Regions from separate parts of the Pseudomonas sp. NPDC087639 genome, predicted to be linked through region 1. Evidence: riboswitches for the same ligand, from Rfam matches in the RefSeq annotation. Region 1 holds a riboswitch; the other holds the start of a gene.
What was found. Region 1 has a riboswitch for cobalamin ahead of cobO (cob(I)yrinic acid a,c-diamide adenosyltransferase). Riboswitches for the same ligand answer to the same signal wherever they lie in the genome.
Positions count from the first base shown of each region.

Region 1 (15,547 bases):
CGATAGCCTTCTCAATCGCCGCAATAAATTCCGGATCATCGGGCTTGGTCAGGCTGGAGAAATTGGCGATCACTTTACCCTGACGATCGACCACGTACTTATAGAAATTCCACTTCGGCGCACTACTCTGCGCAGCGAGCACCTGGAACAGATGCGTGGCGTCATCACCGCGTACTTTTTGCGGCTCGGTCATGGCGAACGTCACGCCGTAGTTGGCGTAGCAGACCTTGGCGGTCTCGGCGCTGTCCTTGGACTCTTGTTTGAAGTCGTTCGACGGTACGCCGAGCATTTCCAGCCCCTGCGCCTTATAGCGCTGATTGAGCGCCTCAAGGCCTTCGAACTGTGGCGCAAAACCACAGAAGCTGGCGGTATTGATCACCACCAGCGGTTTATCGGCATAGCGTTGACACAGATCGATGGATTCCTTGGCGCGCAATTTGGGCAGCGAGCCTTGCAACAATTCCGGACAGTCAGCGGCCTGAGCCAGGCCAGTCAACGCCATCAGCAACGCGGGAACAGCACACCAGCGCATCAGCATGTCGGGCATCCTTGAGAAGTCTTCAAACCATGAAGTTACTCGCCGGGCTTCTTTCTAGCAAATACTCATGCCCAACTGCATCAAGGCCAGACCACCCTGATGCCAGCCCCACCACACCAGCGCCAGCAGGGCGGTGCCGAGTGCAATAAAGGCAATGCGTGGCCAGAGTCGGCTCATACGGCGCTCGCTTGCAGGCGCTCGACCGGACGCTCGCGCACCGGCCAATTCAACGCAGCCGCCAGCAGGCTCAGAAGCACCGCCACTTGCCAGATCAAGTCATAACTCCCGGTACGGTCATACACCACTCCGCCCAGCCAGCCGCCGAGGAACGAACCGAGCTGATGGAACAGGAACACGATGCCACCGAGCATGGACAGGTTTCGCACGCCAAACAAGGTCGCCACCGTACCGTTGGTCAACGGCACCGTCGACAGCCACAAGAACCCCATGGCCATGCCGAACAGATAGGCCGTTGTCGTCGTCACCGGCAGCCACAGGAACAACACGATCACCACTGCCCGCAACAAATACAGCGCCGTCAGCAAGCGCGGCTTGGACATGCGCCCACCCAGCCATCCGGCCGTGTAGGTGCCGAAGATGTTGAACAGGCCGATCAGCGCCAGCACCGTGGTGCCGACTGTGGCCGGCAGGTGTTGATCGACCAGATACGCCGGCAGATGCACACCGATAAAAACGACCTGAAATCCACAGACAAAAAAGCCCAACGCCAACAGCCAGAACCCGGAATGCGAACAGGCTTCGCGCAGGGCCTCGGATAATGTTTGCTCATGGCCGAGCACCGGCAGCGGTTTGTCCTTGAGCATGCTCACCAGCGGCACGATCATCGCCACCAACAGGCCCAACACCAGCAGCGCCGCGGACCATCCGAGCCAGCCAATCAGCCCCAACGTACCCGGCAACATCGCGAACTGGCCGAAAGAACCCGCAGCGCTGGCAATGCCCATGCCCATGCTGCGTTTCTCCGGTGGCACGGCGCGACCGACCACGCCGAGGATCACCGAGAACGAGGTGCCGGACAAACCGATACCGATCAGCAAACCGGCGCTCAGCGAGAGAGTCACCGCCGAGTCGGACAAGCCCATGCACACCAGGCCCAAGGCGTAGAGCACACCGCCGACCAATACCACTTTCGCCGCACCGAAACGGTCGGCCAGCGCACCAGTGAACGGCTGGGCCAGGCCCCAGATCAGGTTCTGCAAGGCGATGGCGAAGGCGAACACTTCACGCCCCCAGCCGAACTGCGCGCTCATCGGCGACAGAAACAGACCGAAACCGTGCCGCACGCCCAATGACAACGCCAGGATCAGCGCACTCCCCAGCAACACCCAACCGCACGTACGCCACATCGATGTCATTGTTATTCTCCAGTCGCGGGTATATACCCGCTTGAATCCGAAAAAACCGGCGCTATGCCAGTTCGTCCAGCAGTCTGAGCAAGGTCTCACGCTTCTCGGCACCCAAGCGGTCGATCAACCGCTGCTGCGCCGCTTCCCACGCCGGCAAAGCTGCCGCCAGGCGCTGCACACCGGTATCGGTGAGCTTGACGATGCGGTTGCGCATGTCTTCGCCCTCAGCCAGCGCCACCAGCCCTTCGCCTTCGAGCACGCGCAGATTGCGCCCGAGGGTGCTGCGATCCAGGCCCATGGCTTCGGCCAGTTCAGAAATGCTCGGTTGATCCAGACGTTGCAGATTGCACAGCAAAGAATACTGGGCAACGTTGATCCCGAAGCCATCGAGAGCGCCGTCGTAATGCCTGCTGACGCCACGAGCGGCGCGACGCAGGTTGGTGCATAAACACTGAGAAGGAAGCATGGTGCGTGTATATACCCGCGACTGTGTTAAATCAAGTTACACATGAGTTTATCCATAACATTTGTAGCGCCCGAAAAATCGCTATCGCGAGCAGGCCGGCATGACTGATAGAAATCTTTCAAACCAAAACCAATCCAACCAACACCGCCATCTCCAGCAATTCCAGCAAAGCCCCCGCCGTATCCCCGGTCGTCCCGCCCAACCGCCGCACCATCACGTGCCGCAACCAGACAAACACACCGACAGCGACCAGCAGCGCAACAATTGCCTTGAGCCCGGCGATGATCACACAAGCCAAGGCGCTGATCCCCAGCACCCACCACCCCGCCCTGCGCGGCAGATGATCGGCCAATGCCTGCCCCAACCCACCCGCACGCACATACGGCGTGGTCAGAAATAACCCCAGCAGCGCCGCCCGCCCGAGCAACGGCACGATGATCAGCGCCACCGCCTGCTGCTGGTCAATCAACGCCAACAATGCGGCGAACTTGAGCAACAACACCAACACCAGCGTCACCACCGCAATCGGCCCACTGCGCGGATCTTTCATGATCGTCAGCGTGCGCTCACGATCACCAAACCCGCCGAGCCAGGCATCGGCGCTGTCGGCCAGACCATCAAGGTGCAACGCGCCGCTGAGCAACACCCACACCGTCAACAGCAACGCTGCGTGTAGCAGCAATGGCGCACCGGCCAACACCAAGTTCAGCGCCCACAGAATCACGCCGAACAGCAGCCCCACCAACGGATAGAACAGCAGTGATCGCCCAAGCTGTTCCGGCTCCGGCATTCCGGGCAATCGAATCGGCAAACTGCTGAGAAATTGCAGGGCGATCCACAGCGGCAACATGTCAGTGACCTTCCTTGAGCGAACCATCAACGGCGACCGTGAGTGAAAACAACGCGCCGTGACCCACCTCGACATTGAGCAATTGCTCACGCGGCAAACCCCGAGCCTGCGCCAGCAACAGGCGCATCACACCGCCATGACTGATCAACAGCACCCGTTCACCCGCATACGCCGCGTTTAGCCGCGCAACCGCTGCCAACACTCGCGCAGAAAAGTCGCTGACCGGCTCACCCTGCGGTGGCGTGAACGAATACGGATCAGCCCAGAACAGCCCCAACGCCTCGGCATCCGTGTCCATCAACGCGGCGGCGCTCTGCCCTTCCCAAGCGCCGAAGTGCAGCTCTTGCAGATCTTTGTCCAGTTGCACCGGCAGATTCAGTTGCTCGCCAAGCTCAGCGGCGAACCGCGCGCAACGCTGCAACGGCGAACTGACCAGTCGATCCCAAGGCCCGCCCGCAATCACGGCTTCGCGCATCTGCGCCCAGCCCTTTTCAGTGAGCGCATCGTCGAGACTGCCGCGCAAACCACCGCCCAGTTCAGTCTCGCCGTGGCGTAGCAGATCCAGATGCAAGGTCATGCCGGACGATCCGCCACAGCGGCTTCGGCGAACGTTGCCATCTGCCCGTGCAGATCACAGGCCAGACGCAACAACGGCACCGCCAACGCCGCACCGCTGCCCTCACCCAGGCGCAGGCCGAGTTCCAGCAACGGTTCGGCGTTCAGCGCCTCCAGCACATGACGGTGGCCCGGCTCGGCACCGCGATGGCCGAACAGCAGCCACTCGCGGCAAGCCGGATTCAAGCGCACCGCCACCAACGCGGCGACTGTGCAGATAAAGCCGTCGACCAGCACCGCAATACCTTCCTGCGCACACGCCAGATAGGCGCCGACCAACGCAGCAACCTCGAAACCGCCGAGGTTGAACAAAGTCTGCAAGGCATCGCCACGCTGAGCTGTGTGCAAGGCTAATGCGCGCTCGATCACTTGCGCCTTATGGCTGACGCCCTCGGCATTCAACCCGGTGCCGGGGCCGGTCAGGTGCGCGACAGGGCAGTCGAGCAAGGCACAGGCCAGCGCACTGGCCGCAGTGGTATTACCGATGCCCATTTCTCCGCCGATGAACAACTGCGCGCCTGCGGCTTTGGCTCGCAACACACTGTCGCGACCGGCCTGCAATGCAAGTTCACCTTGGGCCTGCGTCATTGCCGAACCCTGCGCAAAGTTCGCAGTGCCCGGGCCGATGTTCAGGTGGCGCACGCCCGGCAGGTTCAGCGACGGCGTCACCGTGCCCAGATCCACCACTTCCAGCTGTGCATTGAGCTGTCGCGCCAACACGCTGATCGCCGCGCCGCCGCTGACGAAGTTGAGCAGCATTTGCCCGGTGACTTCCTGCGGATACGCCGATACGCCTTCGGCGACCACGCCATGATCACCGGCAAAAATCGCAATCCAGACCTGCTCAAGCGTCGGTTTCACCTGCCCTTGCAGACCGGCCAGTTGCACCGCCACCGACTCAAGCCGCCCCAGCGAACCGGCCGGCTTGGTCAGTTGCTGTTGCCGCGCTGCCGCTTGCTCGACGATATCGGCATGCACCGGTTTGCAGGGGTTCAGCCACCAGGTTTGGGTCATAACGCAGATCCTTTCAGAGTCAGGGGCAGGCCGGCGACGGTCAGGACAACACGCTGACAGCGCTCAGCCAAAGCTTGATGCAGCCAACCGGCTTCATCGACGTAGCGGCGAGTCAATTCGCCCAGCGGCACGACACCCATTCCGGTCTCGTTGCTGACAAAAATGATTTCGCCCGGCAGTGTCGCCAGGCAGTCGAGCAAGGCGTCGCGTTCGGCGGCGAGACGCTCGGCGTCATCGAGCATCAGCAGGTTGGTCAGCCACAGGGTCAGGCAATCGACCAGCAAGCATTGCGTGACGCTGGCGTTTTCGCGCAGGACACGGGCCAGTTCGAGCGGTTCTTCGATGAGTGCCCATTCGGCAGGACGACGGGCGCGGTGATGGGCGACGCGGTCGTTCATCTCGCCGTCCAGCGGTTGGCTGGTGGCGATGTAGGTCACGGCCAGCGCACTGTCAGTGGCGAGTTTTTCGGCCAGACGACTTTTGCCGGAGCGGGCGCCGCCGAGGATCAGTTGGAGCATGGGGACATCCTGAAAGTTATGTGGTGAGGCAACTGGCGCTATCGCGAGCAGGCTCACTCCTACAAAGGATCTCGAGCAGCCTTGAATTTTGTGTAAGGCCCAAAACCCTGTGGGAGTGAGCCTGCTCGCGATGAGGCCAGCACAGGCAACTCAAATCCCACAGAGCTGACGCAACAGATCAGTATCGAGATGCTTCTCCACCAGATCCGCCAGGCGCTCGATATCACGCTCGCGCAACCCGTGGTAATCCACCTCCTGCACATCGCTCAACCCGGCCCAGCGCAGCAACGCCGCACTGGCCGCCGGCGACTCGAACAGGCCATGCAGATAGGTGCCGAACACTTGCCCGTCAACACTCTGCGCACCGTCGCAACGACCATCATCGAGCTGCACCGCTGCATTCTCCAGCGCCGGCCCGGTGGTTACACCGGCATGAATCTCATAGCCACTGACCTCGGCATCTTCCAGTGTCAGACGCCCGCGCACATTGCGCAGTTGCTTCTCGGCTTCCAGCGTAGTTTCGAACGCGAGCAAACCGAGCCCGGCGCTGGAACCCGGCGCGCCTTCCAGACCGAGCGGATCGTGCACCTGCTCGCCGAGCATTTGCAGACCGCCGCAAATCCCCAGCACTTTGCCGCCGTAACGCAAATGGCGACTGATCGCTGTTTCCCAGCCATTGGCGCGCAGATAGGCCAGATCACTGCGCACGCTTTTCGAGCCCGGCAGGATGATCAGGTCAGCCGGCGGAATCGCTTGCCCCGGGCCGACAAACTGCAGATCCACTTGTGGGTGCAGACGCAGCGGATCGAAATCGGTGTGGTTGCTGATGCGCGGCAGCACCGGCACCACCACTTTCAACACCTGCTCGGCCTTGTCGGTCTGGCGCTGATCGATGCCGTCCTCGGCCTCAAGATGCAGATCCATCACATAAGGGAGCACGCCGACCACCGGTTTGCCGGTGCGCTGTTCCAGCCAGTCGAGGCCCGGCTGCAGCAAGGCAATGTCGCCGCGAAAACGGTTGATGATGAAGCCTTTGACCCGTGCCTGTTCGCTCGGCGAGAGCAGTTCCAGCGTGCCCACCAGATGAGCGAAAACGCCGCCACGATTGATGTCGGCGATCAGCAGCACCGGGCAATCGACTGCTTCGGCAAAGCCCATGTTGGCGATATCGCCGGCACGCAGATTGATCTCCGCCGGCGAGCCGGCGCCCTCGACCATCACCAGCGGATACGCGGCGCTGAGTCGCTCGTGGGAGGCCAGCACCGCTTTCATCGCGATGGCTTTGTAGTCGTGATAGGCAACGGCGTTCATGCTGGTGACGGCGCGGCCATGGATGATCACTTGCGCGCCGGTATCGCTATTGGGTTTTAGCAGCACCGGGTTCATGTCGGTGTGCGGCTCAAGGTTCGCGGCTTGCGCCTGCACCGCTTGCGCGCGGCCGATCTCGCCACCGTCGGCGGTCACCGCGCTGTTGAGCGCCATGTTCTGCGGCTTGAATGGCACCACGGCCACGCCCTGCCGGGTCGCCCAGCGGCACAGCGCCGTCACCAGTGTGCTTTTACCGGCGTCGGACGTGGTGCCTTGCACCATCAGCGTTGTCATTGGATTTCCTTGGCGAACGCTTGCAGCGCTTGTTCGAGACGGGATTCTTCAGCGGCGTTGGCGGGCAAGCCGAAACGCACACTGCTGTTGTGGGGGAAGATGCGCAGGAGAATCCCCCGTCGGGCCATGAATTCGTGCAGCGCTTGCGCGTGCTCGGTGATCAGCCACTGAAACAGCGCGCAACCACCCTGCGGTTTGAAACCGTAGCGTTCCAGCAACAGCGCCAGCCGTTCGCTGGCCTCATCGCTGCGAATCCGCTGGCGTGTGTGGCCTTCGGTGTCTTGCAGACAGGCTTGGCCCAGCACCCGCGTCGGCCCGCTGACGGCCCACGGCCCGACCTGTTCGGCGAGCAGCTTGAGCAACTTGCGCTCGGCCAGTACAAAACCCAGTCGCACCCCGGCCAGACCGAAGAACTTGCCGAACGAGCGCAACACAATCAGACCGATCTGATGGGTGTGCGCAGCCAGACTCAGCTGCGGAGTGTTGTCCATGAACGCTTCATCAACCACCAGCCAACCGCCGCGCGGGGCCAGTCGTGCATGCCAGTCGAGCAGGCGCGCCGGGGTCAAGCTCAGGCCGGTCGGGTTGTTCGGATTGACCACCACCAGCACGTCGAGGCTGTCGAGAAAAAACTCGACTTCCTGCTCCAGAACTTCGCGCACGATGTAGCCGCTGCGGCGCCAGGCTTCGGCGTGCTCGGCATAACACGGCGACAGCACACCGACCTTGCCGGCCCGACGCAAACGCGGCAGCAACTGGATCGCCATCTGCGAACCGGCCACCGGCAGCACTTGCGATGCGCCGTAGTAATCGCACGCCGCCTGCTCCAGACCGTCATCGGTTTCCGGCAAGCGTGCCCAGGCGCGCAGCGGGATTTCCGGGATCGCAAACGGCCACGGCGCCAGACCGCTGGACAGATCGAGCCAGTCGGCCTCGGCGATACCGTAATCGAGTGCAGCCTTGCGCAGCCGGCCACCGTGCTCAAGCATAGAATTCAGCCCCCACGCAGAGAATCAGCAGCCACAACCATACGCCGCGCTGAACCAATTGCCAGCCACGATCAATAGAGTCGGCATCGGCCTGAACGCCTTCGCCCAGTTGCGGACGCTCATGCAATACGCCGTGGTAAATCGCCGGGCCACCCAGTTCCACACCGAGCGCACCGGCACCGGCCGCCATCACCGGGCCGGCATTGGGGCTGTCCCATTTCGGCGCCTGCGTGCGCCAGCACTTCAAGGCCAGTCGGGTTTTGCCCAGCACTGCGTAGGTCAAAGCCACAAGGCGTGCGGGAATATAGTTGAGGACGTCGTCGATCTTTGCCGCGCACCAGCCGAAACGCTCGAAGCGTTCGTTGCGATAGCCCCACATCGCGTCGAGGGTGTTGCTCAAACGGTAGAGGACGACGCCCGGCGCGCCCGCCACGGCAAACCAGAACAACGCGGCGAACACCGCGTCGCTGCCGTTTTCCAGCACCGATTCGGTGGCGGCACGAGCGACGGCGGTGCTGTCGAGTTCGCTGGTCTGGCGACTGACCAGATAGCCGACACGCTTACGCGCCTCGTCCAGATCATCAGCGCGCAACGCCTTGGCCACTGGCTCGACGTGCTCGCCGAGGCTGCGCATGCCGAGGGCGCAATACAGCGCGAGAATCTCGACGATCCAGCCCACGTACGGCGCCCAGGAAAACGCGGTGGCGAGCAACGTCAGCGGCAGCACCGCGATCACCCACGCGGTGACGCCATGACTGCGCCAGCCACGGCCACCGGCGTTGAAACGTTGCTCGATGCGCCCGGCAAAATTGCCGAACGCCACCAGCGGATGCCAGCGTTTCGGTTCACCCAGCAGCGCATCCAGCGCCACTGCGGCGACACTCAACAACGCCACACTCATTGACTCACTCCCCAATAATTTTCATACAGCAACTCATTGAGCGGACGCGCCTGCGCCCACCCTTCGAGTACCAGCATCGGCGCCGGATAGAATTCCTTGACCGGGCCAAGACAAAGAACGGCCAACGGCTTGGCCCCCGCCGGTAGCTTCAACAGATCAGCCAGCGCTTGCGGCTCGAACAGCGAGACCCAGCCCATGCCCAGTCCTTCGGCGCGCGATGCCAGCCAAAGATTCTGGATCGCACAGGACAGCGACGCCATGTCCATTTCCGGCAGCGTGCGGCGACCGAAGATGTGTTTTTCTCGATCGTCCATCAGCGCGGCGACCAGCACTTCCGCGCAATCATTGATGCCTTCGACCTTGAGTGTCATGAACTCATCGCTGCGCTCGCCGAGGGCTTCGGCGGTGCGGATGCGCTCTTCTTCCACCAGATTCTGGATCTGCCCGCGCAGGGTGCGGTCGCTGATGCGGATGAATCGCCAAGGCTGCATCAGGCCGACGCTTGGCGCCTGGTGCGCGGCTTCGAGCAAGCGGCTCAGCAGTTCGGGCGCGACGGTGCCACCGGTGAAGTGGCGCATGTCGCGGCGTTCGGCGATGGCTTTGTAGACCGCTGCGCGTTCGGCTTCGGAAAATGCGTTGTCTGTCATGGCCCTTTCGCGAGCAGGCTCGCTCCTACAGGGGATCGCATTTCTTCAGTCACCACCGTTTCAACTGTGGGAGCGAGCCTGCTCGCGAAGGCGACTTCGGAGTCAGCCGCAAACAGCGCAGCGATAGCCACAGGATTCGACGGGAAATAAAAGTGCACATACGAAGCCGTCATCCGCCCTTCCCGATAAACCGCCTCTGCCCCGCGCCCGCCATTCGGGCTCAGGCCCCGGGCTATCGGTGTCAATTCAGTGGTCGTCAGGGAATGGTGATAAGTGTGGCCGCGCAGCGAACCTTCTGGCAGATCCACCGCTTGCAGCGCCAGAGCGGCCAGACGCTTTTGCATCACCGCATCACCCGCCAGAAGTCCGACCAGCTCAGCACGAGTGCCTTCAACGTCGGTCAACGAATCGAGCAGATACAGCATGCCGCCACACTCGGCGAGCAACGGCTTGCCCGCCGCATGGTGTGCACGGATCGCGTCGAGCATCGCGGTGTTCTGCGCCAGCGCCACATGATGCAATTCCGGGTAACCGCCGGGCAGGTAAAGGCTGTCCGCCTCAGGTAATTGCGTGTCGCGAATCGGCGAGAAGAAACTCAACTCAGCGCCCATCGCTCGCAGCAGATCGAGGCTCGCACCATAGGTGAAGGCAAAGGCTTCATCGCGGGCGATGGCAATTCGTACACCTTTCAATAACGGCTCTGCAGTGATGACCTCAGGCGCGGCAAATTCCACGGCCGGTGGCAGCGCTACCTCGCAACTGCTGGCAAGCGCTTCGGCAGCAGCGTCCAGGCGCATATCGAGGTCATTGAGTTCACTGGCCTGAACCAGGCCGAGGTGACGGCTCGGCAATTCGATGCCAGTCTCGCGGGACAACGCGCCGTACCAGCGCAAACCTTCGGTAAGACTGCCTTCCAACAACTGCGCATGCCGCAATGTGCCGACACGGTTAGCCAAAACTCCAGCGAACGGCAAGTCCGGCTGATACTTCGCCAAGCCCAGCGCCAACGCACCAAAGGTCTGCGCCATGGCCGTACCGTCGATCACGCCGAGCACCGGCACGCCGAAATGCCGCGCCAGATCCGCGCTCGACGGCGTGCCGTCGAACAGGCCCATCACGCCTTCAATCAGAATCAGATCAGCTTCAGCGGCGGCTTCCCACAACAGGCGACGGCTCTCCTGCTCGCCAACCATCCACATGTCCAGTTGATACACCGGCGCACCGCTGGCGCGCTCGAGAATCATCGGATCGAGAAAGTCCGGCCCGCACTTGAACACGCGCACCTTGCGCCCCTGATTGCGATGCAAACGGGCCAGCGCGGCGGTGACGGTGGTCTTGCCCTGACCGGAGGCCGGCGCGGCGATCAGTACCGCCGGGCAGTGACGTGGTTGATTCAAAGTTCGACGCCTTTTTGCGCTTTGATGCCAGCCTGAAAAGCGTGTTTGAGCATGCCCATTTCGGTGACGGTGTCGCCCATCTCGATCATTTCCGGCTTGGCGCCGCGACCGGTGACGATCACATGCTGCATCGGCGGACGCGCCTGCAAGTCGCTGAGCACCTGATCAAGATCGAGGTAGCCGTGCTTGAGGGCAATGTTCAATTCATCCAGCACCACCAGACCGATCGACGGAGCGCGCAGCAGTTCACGGGACACTTCCCACGCGGCTTCGGCGGCGGCGATGTCGCGCTGACGATCCTGGGTTTCCCAAGTGAAGCCCTCGCCCATGACGTGGAAACGCACTTGCTCGGGGAAGCGGCGAAAGAACAACTCTTCGCCCGTGCTGTGGCGTCCCTTGATGAACTGCACCACGCCGCACTGCATGCCGTGGCCCATGGCGCGGGCGAGCATGCCGAACGCCGAACTGCTTTTGCCTTTGCCGTTGCCGGTCAGGACCAGCACCAGGCCGCACTCGTCAGGCGAGTTGGCGATGCGTTCATCGATCACGGCTTTTTTGCGCTGCATACGCGCCAGATGGCGTTCGTCACGCTCGGGGGAATCAGTCATGGGGGAGCTCTCCGTTGAGGCTGGATAACGGCGGGCAGGCACAAGAATAGACGGCAAAAAGCCTGGCATCGCCCACCGTGATGCCGCTGGATGGATCAGGCCGGTCTCCGGGCTCATGAGCGGCGTTCGCCGGACTGCGCGCCTTCCCGCTGTTGAGCAGTGGCACAAGACGCAGTTTTCACTCATTTACCGTTGCGGGGGCAGCGCCGGGATCGTGGTCGTACTTGCTCTGAAGACAACCCTCACCGGCTTCCCTGTTTCACTCTGTCGACGCAAGCCACAGAGCACCTGAAACAAGCCGCGAAGGTTAGAGGGTTGGGGGTGGAGCGTCAATTAAAGAGGGGGCCAACGGGCGAATAACTGCCGCCGATCAATTATCTGACGCCAATCTTGTGCCACAGTCTCAAGAGTGATATCAAAGAGCCACAATCTCACATCACACAAGAATAAGGTGAGCCACATGCAAGGCATGATCATCAGCAACCCGCGCCTGGAATTTCTGCGTCCGGTGCTGGAACGCTGGTTTGACTGTATCGACCGTTACAACGCCGTGCGCGGCGACAGCGACACGCCCTACTGGCATGACGAAAAAGCCAATCTAGGGCTGCTCTCGGCGGCAGCCTGGATGGCCGAACTGGTTACGCTTGAACAGACGGCCACGCGCAAGCAGAACGAAGAAGGCGAACGCAATGCCCGCGCCGATCTGTTCCTCGCTGGCAGCGAAGACCGCGCTTACATTCAGGCCACGCAACGCTGGCCTCGGGTCAACAACCTCAACCTGACCCAAGCCCTGCTGGAAATCACCAGCGACGCCAAACGCATCAGCTTCGCCAGCGACCTCAAGCTCGGCTGCCTGTTTGTTGCGCCGCAAAAAGCCCAGCACAGCGCCAGCCCCGAAGAACTGCAGGACATGGTCGACGACCTACAGAAGGAACACACCTGCGCCGTCGCCTGGTATTTCCCCTATGCCTACCGCAAGTTGCGCAGTGAAGCCGGCAACTATCACCCGGGCATCGCCGTGCTGTTCAAAGAGGCCCGCGGTTGAGCAGTTGAACCATCGGGCTTGCGCGCTTCTCTATGATTAGGTCAATGCATTCATAGGGAAGATCAGTAATGCGCAAGTCCCAGCTCGCTCTCGTCATCGCTCTCGCCGGAGGGCTCGCCGCCTGTGGTGAATCCTCCAGCCTGCAAGTCACCGACGGCACCGGCCCGTCACCGAAACTGCCTGAGCCGAATAAAACCCTGATCCCGACGGTGAATATCGCCCCGGCGATCGGCTGGCCCGAGGGCGCAAAACCGACTGCCGCGTCAGGCACACAAGTGGCTGCGTTTGCCGAAGGCCTCGATCATCCGCGCTGGCTCTACGTGCTGCCCAATGGCGACGTGTTGGTGGCAGAAACCAACGCCCCGCCAAAACCCGACGACAGCAAAGGCATCCGTGGCTGGGTGATGAAGCAAGTCATGGGCAAGGCCGGAGCCGGCGTACCAAGCCCGAATCGCATTACGTTGCTGCGTGACGCCGACCACGACGGCGTAGCTGAAACCCGCACGGTGTTTCTGCAAAACCTCAACTCGCCGTTCGGCATGACCCTGGTTGGCAATGATCTGTATGTCGCCGACACCGATCGTTTGCTGCGCTTCAACTACGAAGCCGGTGCGACCGAGATCAAGACACAGCCGATCAAGGTGACGGATCTGCCCGGTGGCACGCTGAATCACCACTGGACGAAAAACGTTATCGCCAGCAAGGACGGCAGCAAGCTGTACGTCACCGTCGGCTCGAACAGCAACGTCGGCGAAAACGGCATGGATCAGGAAGAAGGTCGCGCGGCGATCTGGGAAGTGGACCGGGCGACCGGCAATCACCGGATCTTTGCCTCAGGCATCCGCAACCCTAACGGCCTGGCGTGGGAGCCCACCAGTGGCGCGCTGTGGACAGCCGTCAACGAACGTGACGAGATCGGCAGCGATCTGGTGCCGGACTACATTACCTCGGTCAAGGATGGCGGCTTCTATGGTTGGCCATTCAGCTATTACGGCCAGCACGTCGATGTGCGGGTGGAGCCGCAGAATCCTGACCTGGTCGCCAAAGCCATCGCTCCGGACTACGCCGTCGGCCCCCACACCGCTTCGTTGGGCCTGACGTTCGCCGGGGGCAACACCCTGCCGGCGCAGTTCAAGGAAGGCGCGTTCATCGGCCAGCATGGTTCGTGGAACCGTAAACCGCACAGCGGCTATAAAGTGATTTTCGTGCCGTTTGCGGCAGGCAAGCCAACGGGCCAACCGGTGGATGTGCTGACCGGTTTCCTCGACAAGGACGAGAACGCACTGGGTCGCCCGGTAGGCGTGGTGATCGACCAGCAAGGTGGCTTGCTGGTGGCGGATGATGTGGGGAACAAGGTTTGGCGCGTTTCTTCTACCAAATAATTTGACCTGCCCCAAAACAACTGTAGGAGTGAGCCTGCTCGCGATAGCGGTGTTTCAGTCAACGATGATGTCGACTGACACGATGCTTTCGCGAGCAGGCTCACCCCTACATTGGGTGATGTGCTGCTTGAATTACGGGTTACGCGCCAGATGCTCAGGCTGCAACACACGCTTGGCACTCAAATACGCCTTCTGCCAATAGGCCTTCGAAAGGCTATCGAGCTTCACCGTGCCGCCAGTTGCCGGCGCATGCACGAAGCGCCCTTCCCCGACGTAAATCCCCGCATGACTGACCTGCGAACCACCATTGGTGGCGAAGAAGATCAGATCACCGGTCTGCAATCCTTCCTTACCGACATTCGGCGCCTGCATGACGATCAGCTCGCGCGTGGAGCGCGGCAGAGAAATACCGGCAGCATCACGGTAGACGAAGCCGATCAGCCCACTGCAATCAAATCCCGAGTCCGGTGTATTGCCGCCCCAGCGATAAGGCGTGCCGACCAGGCCGAGCGCACGGAACAGCACGTCTTCAGCAGCAGGAGAAAAGGCTTGGGAAGGCCCAAACACCACCGGCGCGCGAACCACTGGCGCAGGCGGCGGCGTACGACTGGCGCAGGCGCTGAGTAGCGCTGCGAAGAACATCAATGCGAGGCGGGCCGACATGGTCATAAGCAGAACATCCTGATCTGGCTGCGGCTTTCTCTGCCGAATGGACAGAAAACAAAACCGCCTGCGTGGCACGCAGGCGGTTTGCCATCAATATAGATTCAGGATTCTAGCGGCTACGCGACAAACTTCAAGTAAGACTTTAACTTCACCTTGTAAAGTATAGGTCTACTCCGTTACCGGAAGCCGTTTTTGTCGCCGCGAATGCAGCGACAAAGGGAAGATTACTTGCGAGCAGTCACTACAGTAGGAGCGTTCGCCAAAGCACGTTTGGCTTCGATGAAGGTCTTGCTCCAGTAACTGTCACCCAGGCTGTCTATGCGAACACCGCCGCTGCGACGGCTGCTGGAGTGAATGAACTGATTGTCACCCAGGTAGATCCCGGCGTGACTGACACGACCGCGACGACCGTTGGTGGCGAAGAACAGCAGATCGCCAGGCTCGAGATTGCTACGCGATACCAGCGGAGCATCCACGTTGATCATTTCGCGGGTGGAGCGCGGCAGGTTCATGCCGGCTTCTTCGCGGAACAGATAGCCGATGAAACCGCTGCAATCGAAACCGGCTTCGGAGGTACCGCCGAAACGGTAACGGGTACCGATCAGGGACATGCCGCGTTCGAGGATGCTGTCGGCCAAAACCGGAAGCTCGTAAGGCTTCTTGTTGAAGTCCGACAGTTCTTTTTCGGTGTCCAGCTCTTCCTGGTAAATAACGGAAGACTGGGCAGTGGCAGAATTTTTAACCTGTTGAGGCTGCTCTTGGACTGGAGAATGAGCAGCACAACCGTACAACAGGGTGACGAGTGCGAGAGGCACGAGGGGTGCGAAGCGCTTTAGCATGGGCACGACCGTGGCTGATAGTTGTAAAGAAGCCGAGACTATGCCCGCTATCAACCTCATTTGCAAATTCAATCGATCTTTTTGTGACTTCTCGGTTTCTCGT
Region 1 covers NZ_JBIUWI010000042.1:17,017-32,563, forward strand. Annotated here, with positions in the region: gene ACIOVB_RS17795 (glutathione peroxidase) at 1-538, opposite strand, end outside; gene ACIOVB_RS17800 (hypothetical protein) at 593-715, opposite strand; gene ACIOVB_RS17805 (MFS transporter) at 712-1,914, opposite strand; gene ACIOVB_RS17810 (MarR family winged helix-turn-helix transcriptional regulator) at 1,967-2,371, opposite strand; gene ACIOVB_RS17815 (adenosylcobinamide-GDP ribazoletransferase) at 2,490-3,221, opposite strand; gene cobC (alpha-ribazole phosphatase family protein) at 3,223-3,798, opposite strand; gene cobT (nicotinate-nucleotide--dimethylbenzimidazole phosphoribosyltransferase) at 3,795-4,850, opposite strand; gene cobU (bifunctional adenosylcobinamide kinase/adenosylcobinamide-phosphate guanylyltransferase) at 4,847-5,368, opposite strand; gene ACIOVB_RS17835 (cobyric acid synthase) at 5,519-6,970, opposite strand; gene cobD (threonine-phosphate decarboxylase CobD) at 6,967-7,959, opposite strand; gene cbiB (adenosylcobinamide-phosphate synthase CbiB) at 7,952-8,860, opposite strand; gene bluB (5,6-dimethylbenzimidazole synthase) at 8,857-9,507, opposite strand; gene ACIOVB_RS17855 (cobyrinate a,c-diamide synthase) at 9,504-10,904, opposite strand; gene cobO (cob(I)yrinic acid a,c-diamide adenosyltransferase) at 10,901-11,512, opposite strand; cobalamin riboswitch at 11,593-11,819, opposite strand; gene ACIOVB_RS17865 (hypothetical protein) at 11,973-12,557, shown strand; gene ACIOVB_RS17870 (PQQ-dependent sugar dehydrogenase) at 12,626-13,939, shown strand; gene ACIOVB_RS17875 (C40 family peptidase) at 14,072-14,608, opposite strand; gene ACIOVB_RS17880 (C40 family peptidase) at 14,830-15,444, opposite strand.

Region 2 (15,547 bases), on a different contig from region 1:
CGACAATATTGAGGAAGCCGCTTTGAGCGAACTCTTCGATGACCTTGGCGGTTTGCGACGGCAGTTCGTCGTACTCGCCGAATTCGTTCGGCAGGCCGGCGTTCGGGTGCGCGGAAACGTGGGTGCTGGCCTTGTTCGACAGCTCTTCCAGGTACGGACGCAACTCACTGGCGCCCAGCGCGCAGTTGAGACCGACCGAAATCGGCTTGGCGTGCGCCACGGAGTTCCAGAACGCTTCGGTGGTCTGGCCCGACAGCGTCCGGCCGGAGGCGTCAGTAATGGTGCCGGAAATCATGATCGGCAGTTCGATGTGCAGCTCTTCGAACACGCCTTGCACCGCGAAGATGGCTGCTTTGGCGTTGAGGGTGTCGAAAATGGTTTCGATCAGGATCAGGTCGGCACCGCCCTCGATCAGACCTTTGGTGGCTTCGGTGTAGTTTTCCACCAGCTCATCAAAGGTGACGTTGCGGTAGCCGGGGTTGTTGACGTCAGGCGACAGCGAGCAGGTTCGGCTGGTCGGGCCGAGCACGCCGGCGACGAAACGCGGCTTGTCCGGGTTCTCGGCGGTCTTGGCATCGGCGATCCTGCGTGCCAGGCGCGCGCCTTCTACGTTGAGTTCGTAAGCCAGTTCTTCCATGCCGTAGTCGGCCATGGAGATGCGCGTGGCGTTGAAGGTGTTGGTTTCCAGAATGTCGGCGCCGGCATCCAGGTAAGCTTTTTCGATGCCACCGATCACGTCCGGACGGGTGATCACCAAGAGGTCGTTGTTGCCTTTGACGTCACTCGGCCAGTCCGCAAAGCGTTTGCCGCGATAATCCTGCTCTTCGAGCTTGTAGCTCTGGATCATCGTGCCCATACCGCCGTCGAGTATCAGGATGCGCTCTTTGAGGGCTTGCTTGAGAGCTTGAAGGCGGACACTGCGATCGGACATGTGGACTACTCGGAAAGACCATTACGAAGGAGCGGGATCATAACAAACCTGTGCGCTTTTAGAGCATGCAGGGGTTTTTCATGAATATCGCTCATGTTGGTACGAACGTCATACTGTAGAATCGCGGCGTTTTTCTTCAGGATCGGGATCAAGGGCATGTCGTACCGCGTCATCAGCATTGTGTTGCTGTTTTTAAGCTGGGGCGCCGTTGCGCAAGAGCCCACGATCTCTTATAGCCGCGATATCCAACCGATATTCACCGAGAAGTGCGTTGCTTGCCATGCGTGCTACGACTCCGCTTGTCAGCTCAATCTGGGCAGTGGCGAAGGGGTGGGCCGTGGCGCAAGCAAGATGCCGGTCTACGACGGCGAGCGCACTGAAGCGGCGCCGACTACCCGATTGTTTTACGACGCCTTCGGCAAACGTGCCTGGCAGCAGAAAGGCTTCTATTCGGTGCTCGATGCCCAGGGCAGTCAGGCCGCGCTGATGGCGCGCATGTTGGAGCTGGGGCACAAAACTCCTTTGACGCCCAACGCCAAATTGCCGGAAGACATTGTGCTCGGCCTCAATCGTGAAAACATGTGTGCAATGCCCGCCGAGTTTGACGGCTATGCCGGTGCTCACCCGAAAGAGGGCATGCCGCTGGCCGTGACCGGGCTGACCAATCAGCAATACCAGACCCTGCAACGCTGGCTGGCGTCCGGCGCGCCGATTGACGAACAAGGCCTGGCGCCGAGCGCCAAAGAGGCGATGCAAATCGTCCAGTGGGAAAACCTGCTCAACACTCCCGGCGCCCGGCAAAGTCTGGTCGGGCGCTGGTTGTTCGAACACTGGTATCTCGCGCACATCTATTTCAAGGATGGCGAGCCGGGGCATTACTTTCAGTGGGTGCGATCGCGCACGCCGACTGGTCAGCCGATCGACCTGATCGCTACCCGTCGCCCCAACGATGATCCAGGGACGCAGGTGTATTACCGCTTGTGGCCGGTGCAAGGGGTGATCGTGCACAAGACCCACATCACTTATCCGCTGAGCGCGGCGAAGATGGCGCGGGTCAAAAGCCTGTTCTACAGCGGCAACTGGCAAGTCAGCGCCTTGCCGGGCTATGGGCCACAGAGCCGGGCCAATCCGTTTGCCACGTTTGAGGCGATTCCGGCGCAGGCGCGCTATCAGTTCATGCTCGATAACGCCGAATACTTCGTCCGCACGTTTATTCGCGGTCCGGTGTGCCGTGGCCAGATCGCCACCGACGTGATCCGCGATAACTTCTGGGCGCTGTTCCAGGCGCCGGAGCATGACCTCTATATCACCGACCCGAACTATCGCGGCCAGGCCACACCGTTGCTGGCGATGCCCGGGCAGAACGACGATGTCGGCAGCGTCCTGGGCTTGTGGCGCAATTACCGTGACAAACGTAACGAATATGAAGCCCTGCGCCGCGACAGCTATGCCGATTTGCCGGCGCCGAGCTGGTCGACCCTGTGGGCCGGCAACGACAACGCGCTGCTGAGCATCTTCCGTCACTTCGACAGCGCCTCGGTGACCAAAGGCTTGATCGGCGAAGTGCCGCAAACCATGTGGCTGTTTGACTATCCGCTGCTGGAACGCACTTATTACCAGTTGGCGGTCAACTTCGATGTGTTCGGCAACGTCTCACATCAGGCGCAAACACGCCTGTATTTCGACCTGATCCGCAACGGCGCCGAGCAGAACTTCCTGCGCCTGATGCCAGCCGACTCCCGCGAGGACTACCTCGACGATTGGTATCAGAGCAGCGGCCAGTTCAAGATGTGGCTCGATTACGAAGCCATCGACGACGACAAGCCGACCGGGCTGAAACTGGATGAGAAAGATCCGAAGTACGATTTCGCCATGCAATTGTTGTCGCGTTATGGCGATCTCAACGCGCGACCTGATCCGATCAACCGCTGCGACGGCGCTTACTGCTCGCGGCCGAATATCGATCCCGCGCTGCAAAATGCCGAACAGGCGCTGAGTCGCCTGGCATCGCGTCCGGCCGCTGGCCTGAAGGTTATCGAACAGTTACCGGAAGCGACGATGTTGCGCATCGAGACTGCCAGCGGCAAACGCGAGGTTTACAGCCTGTTGCGCAACCGCGCGCACAGCAACGTGGCGTTTTTGCTTGGTGAATCGCTGCGGTATCAGCCGGGTTTGGACACCTTGACCATTTATCCCGGCGTGCTGAGCAGCTATCCGAACTTCATGTTCAACATTCCCGCAGACCAGGTCTCTGAGTTTGTCGATGCGATGGAAAACGCTAAAGACGCCAACCGCTTTGAGAAAATCGTCGAGCGCTGGGGAATTCGCCGCAGTCATCCGCAATTCTGGTTCTATTTCCACGATCTGAGCCAATCCATGCACGAGACCGAACCGGTGGAAGAGGGTGTGCTGGACATGAACCGCTATGAGAATCTTTGATCGATTAAGGTGCGCGGGCAGTCCCAACTTCTTGAGGCGCCCGTAGCCCCTACAAAGTGGTCAATTATAAAGTTTTGCAATGGAGGGCCGTCGATGTTGATTTCAGTGCAAGCGCTGCGCGCACTGGCCGCCTGGATGGTGGTGGGGCATCACGTCATGCAGATTTTCTATAACTTCGAGCCTGATGGGCCAGTAGGTCGAGTGTTTGTCGACCAAGGGGCGGCGGGCGTCGATGTATTTTTCGTCATCAGTGGCCTTGTGATGTATTTGTCGACGGCGGACAAAGACCTGACACCCAGGCAATTCATGACAATGCGGTTGATGCGTATCGCGCCGGCTTACTGGTTTTACACGCTCCTGGCGGCACTGTTGCTGATGGTAATTCCGGAGGCGTTCCCCGATGAACGGCTGGGCTGGACGAATTTTCTGTTGTCGCTGTTGTTCGTCGCCAGCGAAAACCCCGGCGGCTTCGGTGTTTACCCGACGTTGAACGTCGGATGGACGCTGAACTTCGAAATGCTTTTTTACCTGCTGTTTGCCGGCGCATTGCTGTTCCCGCTCAATGCGCGGATAGCAGTGGTCGCGTTTCTGTTGTTATGCGTTTGCTATGGGCTGACCGCCTTGGGCTGGATCAGTGAGTTTTACCGTTCGGAACTGGTCTTCGAGTTTTTGCTGGGAATGGGCGTTGGCATGCTTTATCACCGCGGCTGGATCAGGCCGGGTCTTTGGCTGCCGATTCTGGCAATCGCCATGGCACTGCTGGCGATCTATTACTGGTTCGGCGAATCGCAGGTATTGGCCTGGGGCGTTCCGGGTGCAGTGCTGGTGACGGCGGCGCTGTCCCTTGAGCGCTTTGCCAAAAACAGTCGGCTGCTCAAAGCGTTGGGCGACTGCTCCTATTCCGTCTATCTACTGCATACGCTGGTGTTGATGCTTGGGCATTATCTGGCACAGCGTCACTCGCTCAACCCGCACGGGGTGATCGCGGTTTGTCTGGTGTTGATCGCCGGCGGCAGCTGGGCCAGTTACCGCTGGATCGAAAGGGCCGGATATCGGCACTAGCAGCATTGGCGTGAGCGACCGTCGCAAGCCTGATGCGTCTGGTTCGCTTTCCTGACAAAAATACTGGGACTTTGTCCGGCGCGCCGATTGGCGTAAACTCCGCCACAAGCCTGCGAGGAGTTTCCATGACCGCTATTACCATTACCGACGCCGCCCACGATTACCTGGCCGATCTGCTCTCCAAGCAGAACACCCCGGGTATCGGTATCCGCGTCTTCATCACCCAGCCTGGCACCCAGTACGCCGAAACCTGCATTGCCTACTGCAAGCCGGGCGAAGAAAAACCTGAAGACACCGCGCTGGGGCTGAAAAGCTTCACCGCTTATATCGATTCGTTCAGCGAAGCATTCCTGGATGACGCGGTAGTCGACTATGCCACTGATCGCATGGGCGGCCAGCTGACCATCAAGGCGCCAAACGCCAAAGTACCGATGGTCAACGCCGACAGCCCGGTCAACGAGCGCATCAATTACTACCTGCAAACCGAAATCAACCCGGGGCTGGCCAGCCACGGCGGTCAGGTCAGCCTGATCGATGTGGTTGAAGACGGCATCGCCGTGCTGCAGTTTGGCGGCGGTTGCCAAGGCTGCGGTCAGGCCGACGTGACGTTGAAGGAAGGCATCGAGCGCACGTTGCTCGAGCGTATTCCTGAGCTCAAGGGCGTTCGCGACGTGACCGACCACACGCAGAAAGAAAACGCCTACTACTAAGTAAGGTGTTCACTGCGAACATAAAAAACGGCGCCCCGTGAGCGCCGTTTTTTGTGCCTGCGATTAATGAGTGACTAATGACTTTGTGGCGAGGGGATTTATCCCCGATGGGGTGCGAAGCAGCCCCAAAACTGGAACTGCTGCGCAGTTCATCGGGGATAAATCCCCTCTCCACAGGTTTTGTGTCTGGCCACAAAAGTCCTTCAAATCAGGGTCGATAAAGATGCACATGCCCCGCGCGATACAGCGATGACTCGCTAAACACCTCACTCCCCAACACCCGCCCAACCAGAATCAATGCCGTGCGCCGAAACCCCTTGGCCACTACCTTCTCGGCAATATCCTCGATTGTTCCCACCACCCAATCCTGATCCGGCCATGTTGCCCGGTGAATCACTGCAATCGGGCAATCCGCGCCGTAATGGGGGAGTAGTTCAGCGAGGATCTTCTCCAAATGATTGACCCCCAGATGAATCGCCATCGTCGCGCCATGCTGCGCCAAACTGCCCAGCTCCTCGCCCGCCGGCATTGCGGTTTTGTCGGCATAGCGGGTCAGAATCACGCTCTGTGAGACATCGGGCAGAGTCAGTTCGGCACCCAGCAATGCTGCGCACGCGGCGGTAGCCGTCACCCCTGGAATGATTTCGAACGGAATATCCAGCTCACGCAAATAGCGAATCTGCTCGCCAATCGCGCCATACAGGCTCGGATCGCCGGAATGTACTCGCGCCACATCCTGGCCCTTGGCATGGGCGGCTTTGATCAGGTCGATGATCTGTTCCAGATGCAGCTCCGCGCTGTTTATCACGGTTTCTGCCTGATGACCGTCGAGCACCGCCGCCGGCACCAGCGAACCTGCGTAGATGATCACCGGGCAACTGCGGATCAGCCGCTGACCTTTGACGGTGATCAGTTCCGGGTCGCCGGGGCCGGCGCCGATGAAGTAAACAGTCATCGTTGAATCCTTTGGAAAAGAGGCGCAGCAATGCTTCAGATGAAGATCGCTCATGATCGATGGCAGGGATTATCGGGATTTTACGCGGCGCCGGCCAATGCGAGCGTCGCCTGCGCGTACTTTTGCCGGGAGATCAGCAGTTTGGCCGGTGCCTGAATCAGTTGTTCAGCCAGTGCCAACGCCGCACTTTCCGCTACTCCATAGCAACCGGTGCGTTCATAGGCGATCTGCGAGTGGTGACTGAGCTGTTGCTGGTAACTGGCCAATTGTTCACTGCTGAAGTACAGCAACGGCAAGGCCAATTGTGCGGCGAGTTCTTGTAAGCCCGGCTCATCACGCTTCAAGTCGATACTTGCCAGGGCTTTGACTGCTTCCAGTTCGATGCGATGGGCCTGCAAGGCTTGATCGAGTAACGCGCGCAGCGTGCTGGCGGGGCAGCCGCGCTGGCAGCCCAGACCGACCACGAAAGTCGGCGCTGCGCGGTTATTCGTCATGCGTGGTAGTGGCCATCGCTTTTGCGGCGGAACAACCAGGCACTGATCAGGCCCAGGGCCAGCCAGAACGCCACGTTGGTCAACTGCGAAGCGATTTTGAACTGTGCTTCGAGGGCTTCTGGCGCCAGCATCGAATGCACTTCCGGTTGCGGGGCGCCAATCACATGCGGCACGGCAAGGATCGCCACACCGAGGATCTTCATCAGCCAGTGACGGCTGAACGCGATCAACGCCAGACCTGCGGCGGTGGAGGCGGCTGTGCTGATCCACCAGAGCTGCCGTGAAGCCAGATCCGCCGCAGCAGTGCCTGGCAATTCAGGCGGCAAGCCCAGGGTCGGTGCCAGAACGAACGTAGCGTAACCGGCCAGACCCCAGAGCAGACCTTGCGAAGTCTTGGTCGGTGCACGCAGGGTGTACAGGCCGGCAAGCATCAGGGCAAAACCCACGGCCACCACCAGATTGCCGCCGGTGGTCGATACCAGGCGCTGCCAGCCGTCTTCCGGCTCCCACGCTTCAGCATCGTGAGTATGGGCAGTGGCACCGGCAGCGTGTTCGTGAACCTCAGCCGCCGGTTCGGATTTTTCGTAGGTCTCGGCCTGCAGAATCAGCGGCGAAACCCAGAAACTTTGCAGCAGCGTAAGGAGCAGGGCGGCCAGAAGACCGGTGAAACCTGCGGTTTGCGCAATTCGCTTGATCATGTCGGCAGGTCTCAGTGGCACGGGAACGCGGCGCTGTGGCGGGTATCGTGGGCGGCGTTGTGCACTGCTTCGATGTGCGAGAAACCGGCGAAGTAAACCAGGCTGGCGCCGAGGATCGACGCGAAGATGGCGGCGGTCAGGCGTTGGCTCAGGGTGCTGGTGCTGGCGATTTTATCCGTGTTGCTGCCGGTGCTGCTGATGATCGACATGGCGCTTCCCTCTGGAATGTCAGCGGGGTAATAGAGCGCATGAAAACCCCTGCGAATCGGGCACGCAGGGGTTCGAACAGCGCCCGCCCACCGCGGGTTTGTTATGTTCAGCGACGCAAGTGCGCACTGTGTGTTGCGGGCCGGTCTCCGGGCTCACGAGGGGTTGGCGTCAGGCCGACCTGCAAGCGTCACCTTCCCATGCCGTCATGGCACAGTGGATTCGACGCTTCTCTCGCTTACCGTTGCGGGGGCAGCACCGGACTGACATGGCTTTAGAGTAAAGCACATGATTCACCGGTTTCCCGTTTCACCCTGTGAAGGGCACCCGTAACAAGTTGCGTAGGAGAGCATGTTGGGGGGATTTGAGTCAATTGAATGGGGGCATATCCGTTGCTGCGGTGATGGCTTATTACGGTTCCGCCCTTACGGCGGGTCACTTTGGCAAACGCCCCAAAGTAACCAAAGGTCTGTGCCCTGACGTTCGGCCCTCGCTGTGGCTCGGGTTCCTTCGCTCCGGGATCGATCCGGGCGCATCGCCTCCGGTTTGCTGCGCTGCACCTCCTCTCGATGTGTTCGACTGCGTCGAACGGTCGCTGCGCTCCCACCCCCGGATCAATCCCTCCACTCAGCCTGCCGACGGGCGTTTTAGGTCAAGAGCGGTACTCGAGCTAACGCTCATTGTGTTGAGTGGGGCGGCATGCGCCGCAGGGTTCGCGCGGCTCGAAACTGTGGGAGCCAGCCTGCTGGCGATGGCGGCCTACGAGCCGACCAATCTCTATCAAATGTACCCAATCCCTGTTGGAGCTGGCTTGCCAGCGATGGCGGCCTGACAGCCGACCAAGCTCTGGTGGGTGTACTCATTCCTTGCGAGCTTCCGAAGCTGCGATCTTTTGATCTGTTTTGGCTTTGGCTTTGGCTTTGGCTTTGGCTTTTGATCTTGCTCTTCAGCCCATCGGCAGGCCGAGCGAAGGTGTTCATCCGGGGGGTTGGCGCGCAGCGCCGTGCGGCGAGGCCGCATCCATCGAGAGGAGGTGCAGCGAAGCAAACCGGAGGCGATGCCCCCGGATGGACACCGTAGCGAGGGAACACTGAGCCTCAGCGAAGTGCCGTACGTCAGGGAGCAGCCCTTTTGGTTACTTTTGGGGCGTTTGCCAAAAGTGACCCGCCGTAAGGGCGGAACCCTAAGCAGCCGCTACCGCAGCAACGGATATGCCCCCAATCCAAACATTGACCCGCCCCCACACCATGCGTAGCCTTGCGCTTTCGAGGTTCTTCGGCGCGTGCCGAAGCTAAGAAGGGAACGCGGTCAAAGCCGCGGCTGCCCCCGCAACTGTGAACGGTGATGTTCGCTGCCACGCCACTGCCAGCCCCTGCAAAAGGGCGCCAGCGGGAAGGCGCAGCAAACGCCAGGCCCCAACGCCTGAACACCGTCAGCCAGGAGACCTGCCTCGTCACAGATTCTCACTACAACCGGGCGGGGTGATCCGGTGGCGAATGCTTCCGGCGCGTGCTCGCGTTGCCGGTTCTCGTCCCGTATGCCCGCCACCTTGCCAAAGGGCATCCGATGAAAACACTGGCCAAACTCCCCGTCACCATCGTCACCGGCTTCCTCGGCTCGGGCAAAACCACGTTGCTGCGGCACATGCTCGACAACGCTCAGGGCCGCCGCATCGCGGTGATCGTCAACGAGTTCGGCGAGCTGGGCATCGATGGTGAGATCCTCAAGCAATGCACCATCGGCTGCACCGAAGAAGAAGCCAACGGTCGCGTTTACGAACTGGCCAACGGCTGCCTGTGTTGCACCGTTCAGGAAGAGTTCTTCCCGGTGATGCGCGAACTGGTTGCCCGTCGTGGCGACCTCGACCACATCCTCATCGAAACCTCCGGTCTGGCCCTGCCAAAACCACTGGTACAAGCCTTCCAATGGCCGGAAATCCGCAGCGCCTGCACCGTTGACGCGGTGATCACCGTGGTCGACAGCCCGGCCGTGGCTGCTGGCACCTTCGCCGCGTTCCCGGATCAGGTCGACGCCCAGCGCAAACTCGACCCGAACCTGGACCACGAATCGCCGCTGCACGAGCTGTTCGCCGACCAACTGGCCAGCGCCGATCTGGTCATCCTCAACAAGGCCGATCAGACCAGCCCGGAAGACCTTGCGCGCGTACGCCTTGAAGTCGCCGAAGAACTGCCGCCAGCAGTCAAAATCGTCGAAGCCAGCAACGGTCGCCTGCCGCTGGACGTGCTGATCGGCCTCGGCGCCGGTTCCGAAGAACACATCGACAGCCGCCACAGCCATCACGATCACCACCACGACGGTGACGACGACCATGATGACCACGATCACGACGCTTTCGATTCGATCTCCATCGAGCTGCCGCAAGCCGACGAAAGCCTGCTGCTCGACGCCCTGACGCAACTGGTGGTCCAGCACGGCATCCTGCGTGTGAAGGGTTTTGCAGCGATCCCGAACAAGCCGATGCGCTTGCTGATTCAAGGCGTGGGCACGCGTTTCGACAAGCATTTCGACCGTCAGTGGGGCGCCGAAGAAGCGCGCGTCACGCGTCTGGTGTTGATCGGTCAGGAACTCGACGCCGCTCAACTCGAAGCGCAACTGCGCGCTGCGCTTAGCGTTTAAGCCATGCACCTGCTCAGGACCCAGCCCGGCGGTTTCGTGTCGGATGACAACATTGCCGACCTTGGCCAAACCCCCGCCGAGCTGGTGATCCTGTGCAGCGGCGACTCCAGCCTGGCGCTGCTCGCCGAAGCCGCGCAGCAGTTGCCCGAGGATTATCCGAGCCTGCGTCTGGCCAACCCGATGCAGGTGCAGAATCACGCCTCGGTCGATTTGTACGTCGACGAAGTGTTGCGCCATGCCAAGGTGATTCTGATCTCGCTGCACGGCGGCATTGCGTATTGGCGCTACGGTGTCGAGCGTTTGGTCGAGCTCGCCGAGCGTGGCGTGCAGGTGATCATGGTCCCGGGCTGCGATCGCCCCGATCCGGAACTCAGCGATCTGAGCACCGTCGCAGCCGAGGATCGCGACCGGCTCTGGCAGTTCTTGCGCCAGGGCGGCATGGGCAACGCGCTGGATTTCTTCAGCTGTCTGGCCAACCGTTGGCTGGCTCGCGATTACACCTGGGGCGAGCCGCAAACCCTGCCGCGCACGGCGATTTACCATCCGCAAAAAACCTCCGCCGCACTGAGTGACTGGCAAGCCGAATGGCTGCCCGAGCAACCGGTGGCGGCGGTGCTGTTTTACCGCTCGCACCTGCAAGCGGCGAACACGGCGTTCATCGATGTTTTCTGCCAGCGTTTACAGGCGGCGGGGCTCAATCCGTTGCCGATCGCGGTAGCCAGTTTGAAAGAGCCCGGCTGCCTCTCGGTGGTCGAGGATTGGCTGGATGAAGTCGAGGCGGGGGTGATTCTCAACACCACCGGTTTTGCCCAATCCAGTCCTGAAGCACCGGATCTGCGGCCGTTTCGTCGCAACATTCCGGTGATTCAGGCGATCTGCGCCCAGGACAACGAACCCGGCTGGCGTGACAGCGAGCAGGGCCTCGGCCCTCGCGATCTGGCAATGCACATTGCCTTGCCGGAACTTGACGGGCGCATCATCAGTCGGCCGATCAGCTTCAAGGATCTGGCCTGGCGCAGCGAGCGCAGCCAGTCCGATGTGGTCTGCTATCGGGCGCAACCCGAGCGCATGGATTTCGTCGCCGAACTGGCGCGCCGCTGGATTGATCTGGCCCGGGTGCCGAATGCCGAGAAACGGATTGCACTGATTCTCGCCAACTACCCGACCCGCGACGGACGCATCGGTAACGGCGTCGGCCTCGACACGCCGGCGGCGGCGCTGAATATCCTTCGCGCATTGCAGGCTGAGGGTTATCCGGTCACGGCAGAGTTGCCGGATACCGGCACCGAGTTGATTCAGCAATTGCTCGGCGGCGTCAGCAACGATCTCGACACGATTGACCTGCGTCCATGCCAGCAAAGTCTGGCGATGGACGACTATCTGTTGATGTTCAATGCGCTCCCCGAGGCCAATCGCGCTGCGGTAGTCGCGCGTTGGGGCTCGCCGCAAAACGATCCGATGTATCGCGATGGGCGAATGATGATCGCCGGCCTGCGCTTTGGCCTGACCTTCGTTGGCATCCAGCCGGCGCGGGGTTATCAGGTCGATCCGAGTGCGGTCTATCACGACCCGGATCTGGTGCCGCCCCACGGTTATCTGGCGTTCTATTTCTGGCTGCGCAACACCTACGGCGCCCACGGCGTGATCCACGTCGGCAAGCACGGCAACCTCGAATGGCTGCCGGGCAAAGGCGTGGGGCTGTCGGAAAACTGCTGGCCGGATGCGTTGCTCGGGCCGCTGCCAAACATCTACCCATTTATCGTCAACGATCCGGGCGAGGGCGCCCAGGCCAAACGGCGCACGCAAGCGGTGATCATCGACCACCTGATGCCGCCACTGACTCGCGCCGAGACCTATGGTCCGCTGCGTAATCTGGAACTGCTGGCGGACGAATATTACGAGGCGCAACTGCTTGATCCGCGTCGTGCCCGCGAGTTGCAACGGGACATTCTGCAACTGGTGCGTGACACGCAGATCGACCGTGAACTGCAACTCGACGCGGCGCTGGACAGCGACGCCGATGCGGCGATCTGGCTGCCGCGTCTCGACACCTATTTGTGTGATCTGAAGGAATCGCAGATCCGCGATGGCCTGCACATCTTTGGCGAATCGCCGAGCGGGCGGTTGCGCATCGATACCTTGCTGGCGCTGCTGCGCATTCCTCGGGGCGACGGCAAAGGTGCGCAGTCGAGTCTGCTGCGGGCGTTGGCCAAGGCGTTTGAGTTGGGTTTTGATCCGCTCGATTGCGCACTGGCTGATCCGTGGACGGGCCCGCGTCCTGTCGAACTGCAAGCGGTCAGCGATGAAGTCTGGCGTACTGCCGGCGATACCCGCGAGCGCCTGGAGTTGTTCGCCACTGAGTTGATCGCAAAGACACTGCACAACCCCTGTAGGAGTGAGCCTGCTCGCGAAGGCGTTATGTCAGCTGACATCTCTTCCACAGAAACACCGCTATCGCGAGCAGGCTCACTCCTACAGGAAGCGGGTTGGGGGCAAGTCAGCGCCATCATCGACAACCTGCGTGAAGTCGTCGCCCCCCGCCTGGACGCCTGTGGCCCGGCGGAAATGCGCGGCTTGCTCGACGCCCTCAGCGGCCGTTTCGTCCCCGCCGGCCCGAGCGGCGCGCCAAGTCGCGGTCGTCTCGACGTATTGCCCACCGGCCGCAACTTCTACTCGGTCGACGTGCGCAACCTGCCGACCACCACCGCGTGGCGCATCGGTTTCCAGTCGGCCACGCTGATTCTCGAACGGCACTTGCAGGATCACGGCGATCACTTGCGTCAGCTAGGCCTGTCGGTGTGGGGCACCGCGACCATGCGCACCGGTGGCGATGATATCGCCCAGGCCATGGCGCTGATGGGCGTGCGGCCGGTGTGGGCCACCGGCAGTCAGCGCGTCGATGATTTCGAGATTCTGCCGCTGAGTTTGCTGGACCGACCACGGGTCGACGTGACGTTGCGAGTTTCAGGCTTCTTCCGCGATGCGTTTGCCAACCTGATTCGTTTGTTCGATGCGGCCGTGCAAGCGGTGGCTGCGCTGGACGAGCCGGATGATCTCAACCCGTTGGCCGCCAAGGTGCGCGCCGAGCGTGAGGCTCTGCTGCAATCGGGTCTGGATGAAGAGGTCGCGCGGCGTCAGGCCGGGTGGCGAATCTTCGGCGCAAAACCGGGTGCCTACGGCGCGGGCGTGCAGGGCGCCATCGACGGTCGTCTGTGGCAGAGTCGCGAGGATCTGGCTGAGGTTTACTTGAACTGGGGCGCCTACGCTTATGGCGGTTCTGATGAGGGCACCGCCGCTCGCGAACAATTCGTCCAGCGCCTGAGTCAGGTACAAGCGGTTCTGCAAAACCAGGACAACCGCGAGCACGACTTGCTCGATTCCAACGACTATTACCAGTTCCAGGGTGGCATGCTCGCTGCCGTCGAGACTTTGCGGGGCGAAGCGGCGGCCAGTTATCACGGCGATCACAGCCAGCCGGATCTGCCGAAGATCCGCACGTTAAAAGAAGAGCTGAACCGGGTAATCCGCTCGCGGGCGGCGAATCCAAAATGGATCGACGGGGTCAAGCGTCACGGCTATAAAGGCGCGTTCGAAATGGCGGCGACCGTGGATAACCTGTTTGCCTTCGATGCCACCACGCAGTTGATCGACGATCACCAGTACGCGCTGCTGGCCGATGCTTATCTGCTCGATCCGGCAACGCGCGATTTTGTTCGTGAGCATAATCCGCATGCGCTGCGGGACATGACCGAGCGCATGCTTGAAGCGCAGCAGCGCGGGATGTGGCAGGAGCCGGGGGCCTATAAAGAGGCGCTGGAGAATTTGTTGCTGGATATAGAAGAAGACATGTAGCGCTTCAATAAAGCCACCCCCTCACCCCAGCCCTCTCCCCCAAGGGGGAGAGGGGGAAAGGGAGCCGATTTGCAGGGCGTTCAAAACTTGAGTTCGACTCGACAGTTCAGGTCGGTGGACCTTGAAAGAGCACCTCGGTCAGTTCCCTCTCCCACTGGGAGAGGGCTAGGGTGAGGGCAACTCCACCTGACACACCAAAACTCTCAAGAACACCGACGACCACGACAGAGATCAATCCAAATGACCGACACCCCACATTTCCCACTCTCCGCCGTGGTCGGCGCCGACGATCTGAAACTCGCCCTGTGCCTCACCGCCATCGACCCGAAAATCGGCGGCGTACTCATCGAAGGCCCACGCGGCATGGCTAAAACCACTCTGGCGCGAGGCTTGGCGGATCTGCTCGCCAGCGGCCAGTTCGTCACGCTACCGCTGGGCGCCACCGAAGAGCGGCTGGTCGGTACGCTCGATCTCGACGCGGCCCTGAGCGACGGTCGCGCGCAGTTTTCCCCCGGTGTGCTGGCCAAGGCCGATGGCGGCGTGCTCTACGTCGATGAAGTCAACTTGTTGCCTGATCACTTGGTGGATCTGCTGCTCGATGTCGCTGCCAGCGGCACCAACCTGATCGAGCGCGACGGCATCTCCCATCGTCATTCGGCGAAGTTCGTCCTGATCGGCACCATGAACCCGGAAGAGGGTGAGTTGCGCCCGCAACTGCTCGACCGCTTTGGTCTGAATGTCGCCCTCAGTGGCCACACCGCACCGACCGAGCGTGGGCAGATCATCCGTCGTCGTCTCGACTTCGATAGCGACCCGCAAGCGTTCTGCGCGCTTTGGGAAACCGAGCAGCAAACCCTTCGCGAACGTTGTGAACATGCCCGAGTCACCTTGGCCGATATTCCTCTGGATGATGCGGCGCTGGCGCAAATCGTCGAGCGTTGTTTTGCCGCTGGCGTCGATGGTTTGCGCGCGGATCTGGTGTGGTTGCGCGCTGCCCGCGCTCACGCGGCATGGCGAGGAGCTGAAGTGATCGGCGAAGAAGATATCGACGCCGTGGCCGAATTTGCCTTGCGCCATCGTCGTCGTGAACAAACCCCGTCGAGTCCTCAGCAACAACCCGCGCAATCCCCAGCCAACGCGCAGGCCAACCCGAACGAAGGGCAGGGCCAGTGGGGCGACATGCCGGCTCCAGCGCTTGCCACCGGCAGCCGTCGTGAAGTGCCGAGCTGGCCAAAAAAGATGTAGGCATTCGCCCCCGGTCTGATGTGGGGGCGAATGCCAGACCCCGTGCCGGACAACTCGACAACGGACGCCAGGGCAAACGTCATGCAGCCCGCAGTGGCTCGGTGAACTGGCCGGGAACGCTGCTCAATGGCCGTCCGCAAAGCCGTGAAGATCTGCTGTTTCAACTGCGCACGCGTTCGCCCCATGAGTTGTGGCTGGTGATCGTCGATGCCTCGGCCTCAACGCGCCGTCATAACGCACTGAGCGATGCCAAAGGTCTGCTTGCGCAACTATTCGATGACGCCTATCGCCAGCGCGCGCGTTTGGCGTTGTTGACC
Region 2 covers NZ_JBIUWI010000001.1:288-15,834, forward strand. Annotated here, with positions in the region: partial or broken gene ACIOVB_RS00005 (homocysteine S-methyltransferase family protein) at 1-931, opposite strand, end outside; gene ACIOVB_RS00010 (fatty acid cis/trans isomerase) at 1,088-3,370, shown strand; gene ACIOVB_RS00015 (acyltransferase family protein) at 3,464-4,432, shown strand; gene nfuA (Fe-S biogenesis protein NfuA) at 4,558-5,142, shown strand; gene cobM (precorrin-4 C(11)-methyltransferase) at 5,351-6,097, opposite strand; gene ACIOVB_RS00030 (cobalamin biosynthesis protein) at 6,178-6,591, opposite strand; gene ACIOVB_RS00035 (CbtA family protein) at 6,588-7,289, opposite strand; gene ACIOVB_RS00040 (CbtB domain-containing protein) at 7,301-7,498, opposite strand; cobalamin riboswitch at 7,619-7,842, opposite strand; cobalamin riboswitch at 8,748-8,964, shown strand; gene cobW (cobalamin biosynthesis protein CobW) at 9,063-10,133, shown strand; gene cobN (cobaltochelatase subunit CobN) at 10,137-13,985, shown strand; gene ACIOVB_RS00055 (ATP-binding protein) at 14,226-15,230, shown strand; gene ACIOVB_RS00060 (VWA domain-containing protein) at 15,251-15,547, shown strand, end outside.
Region 2: another riboswitch for cobalamin. It lies ahead of ACIOVB_RS00040 (CbtB domain-containing protein); the one in region 1 lies ahead of cobO (cob(I)yrinic acid a,c-diamide adenosyltransferase).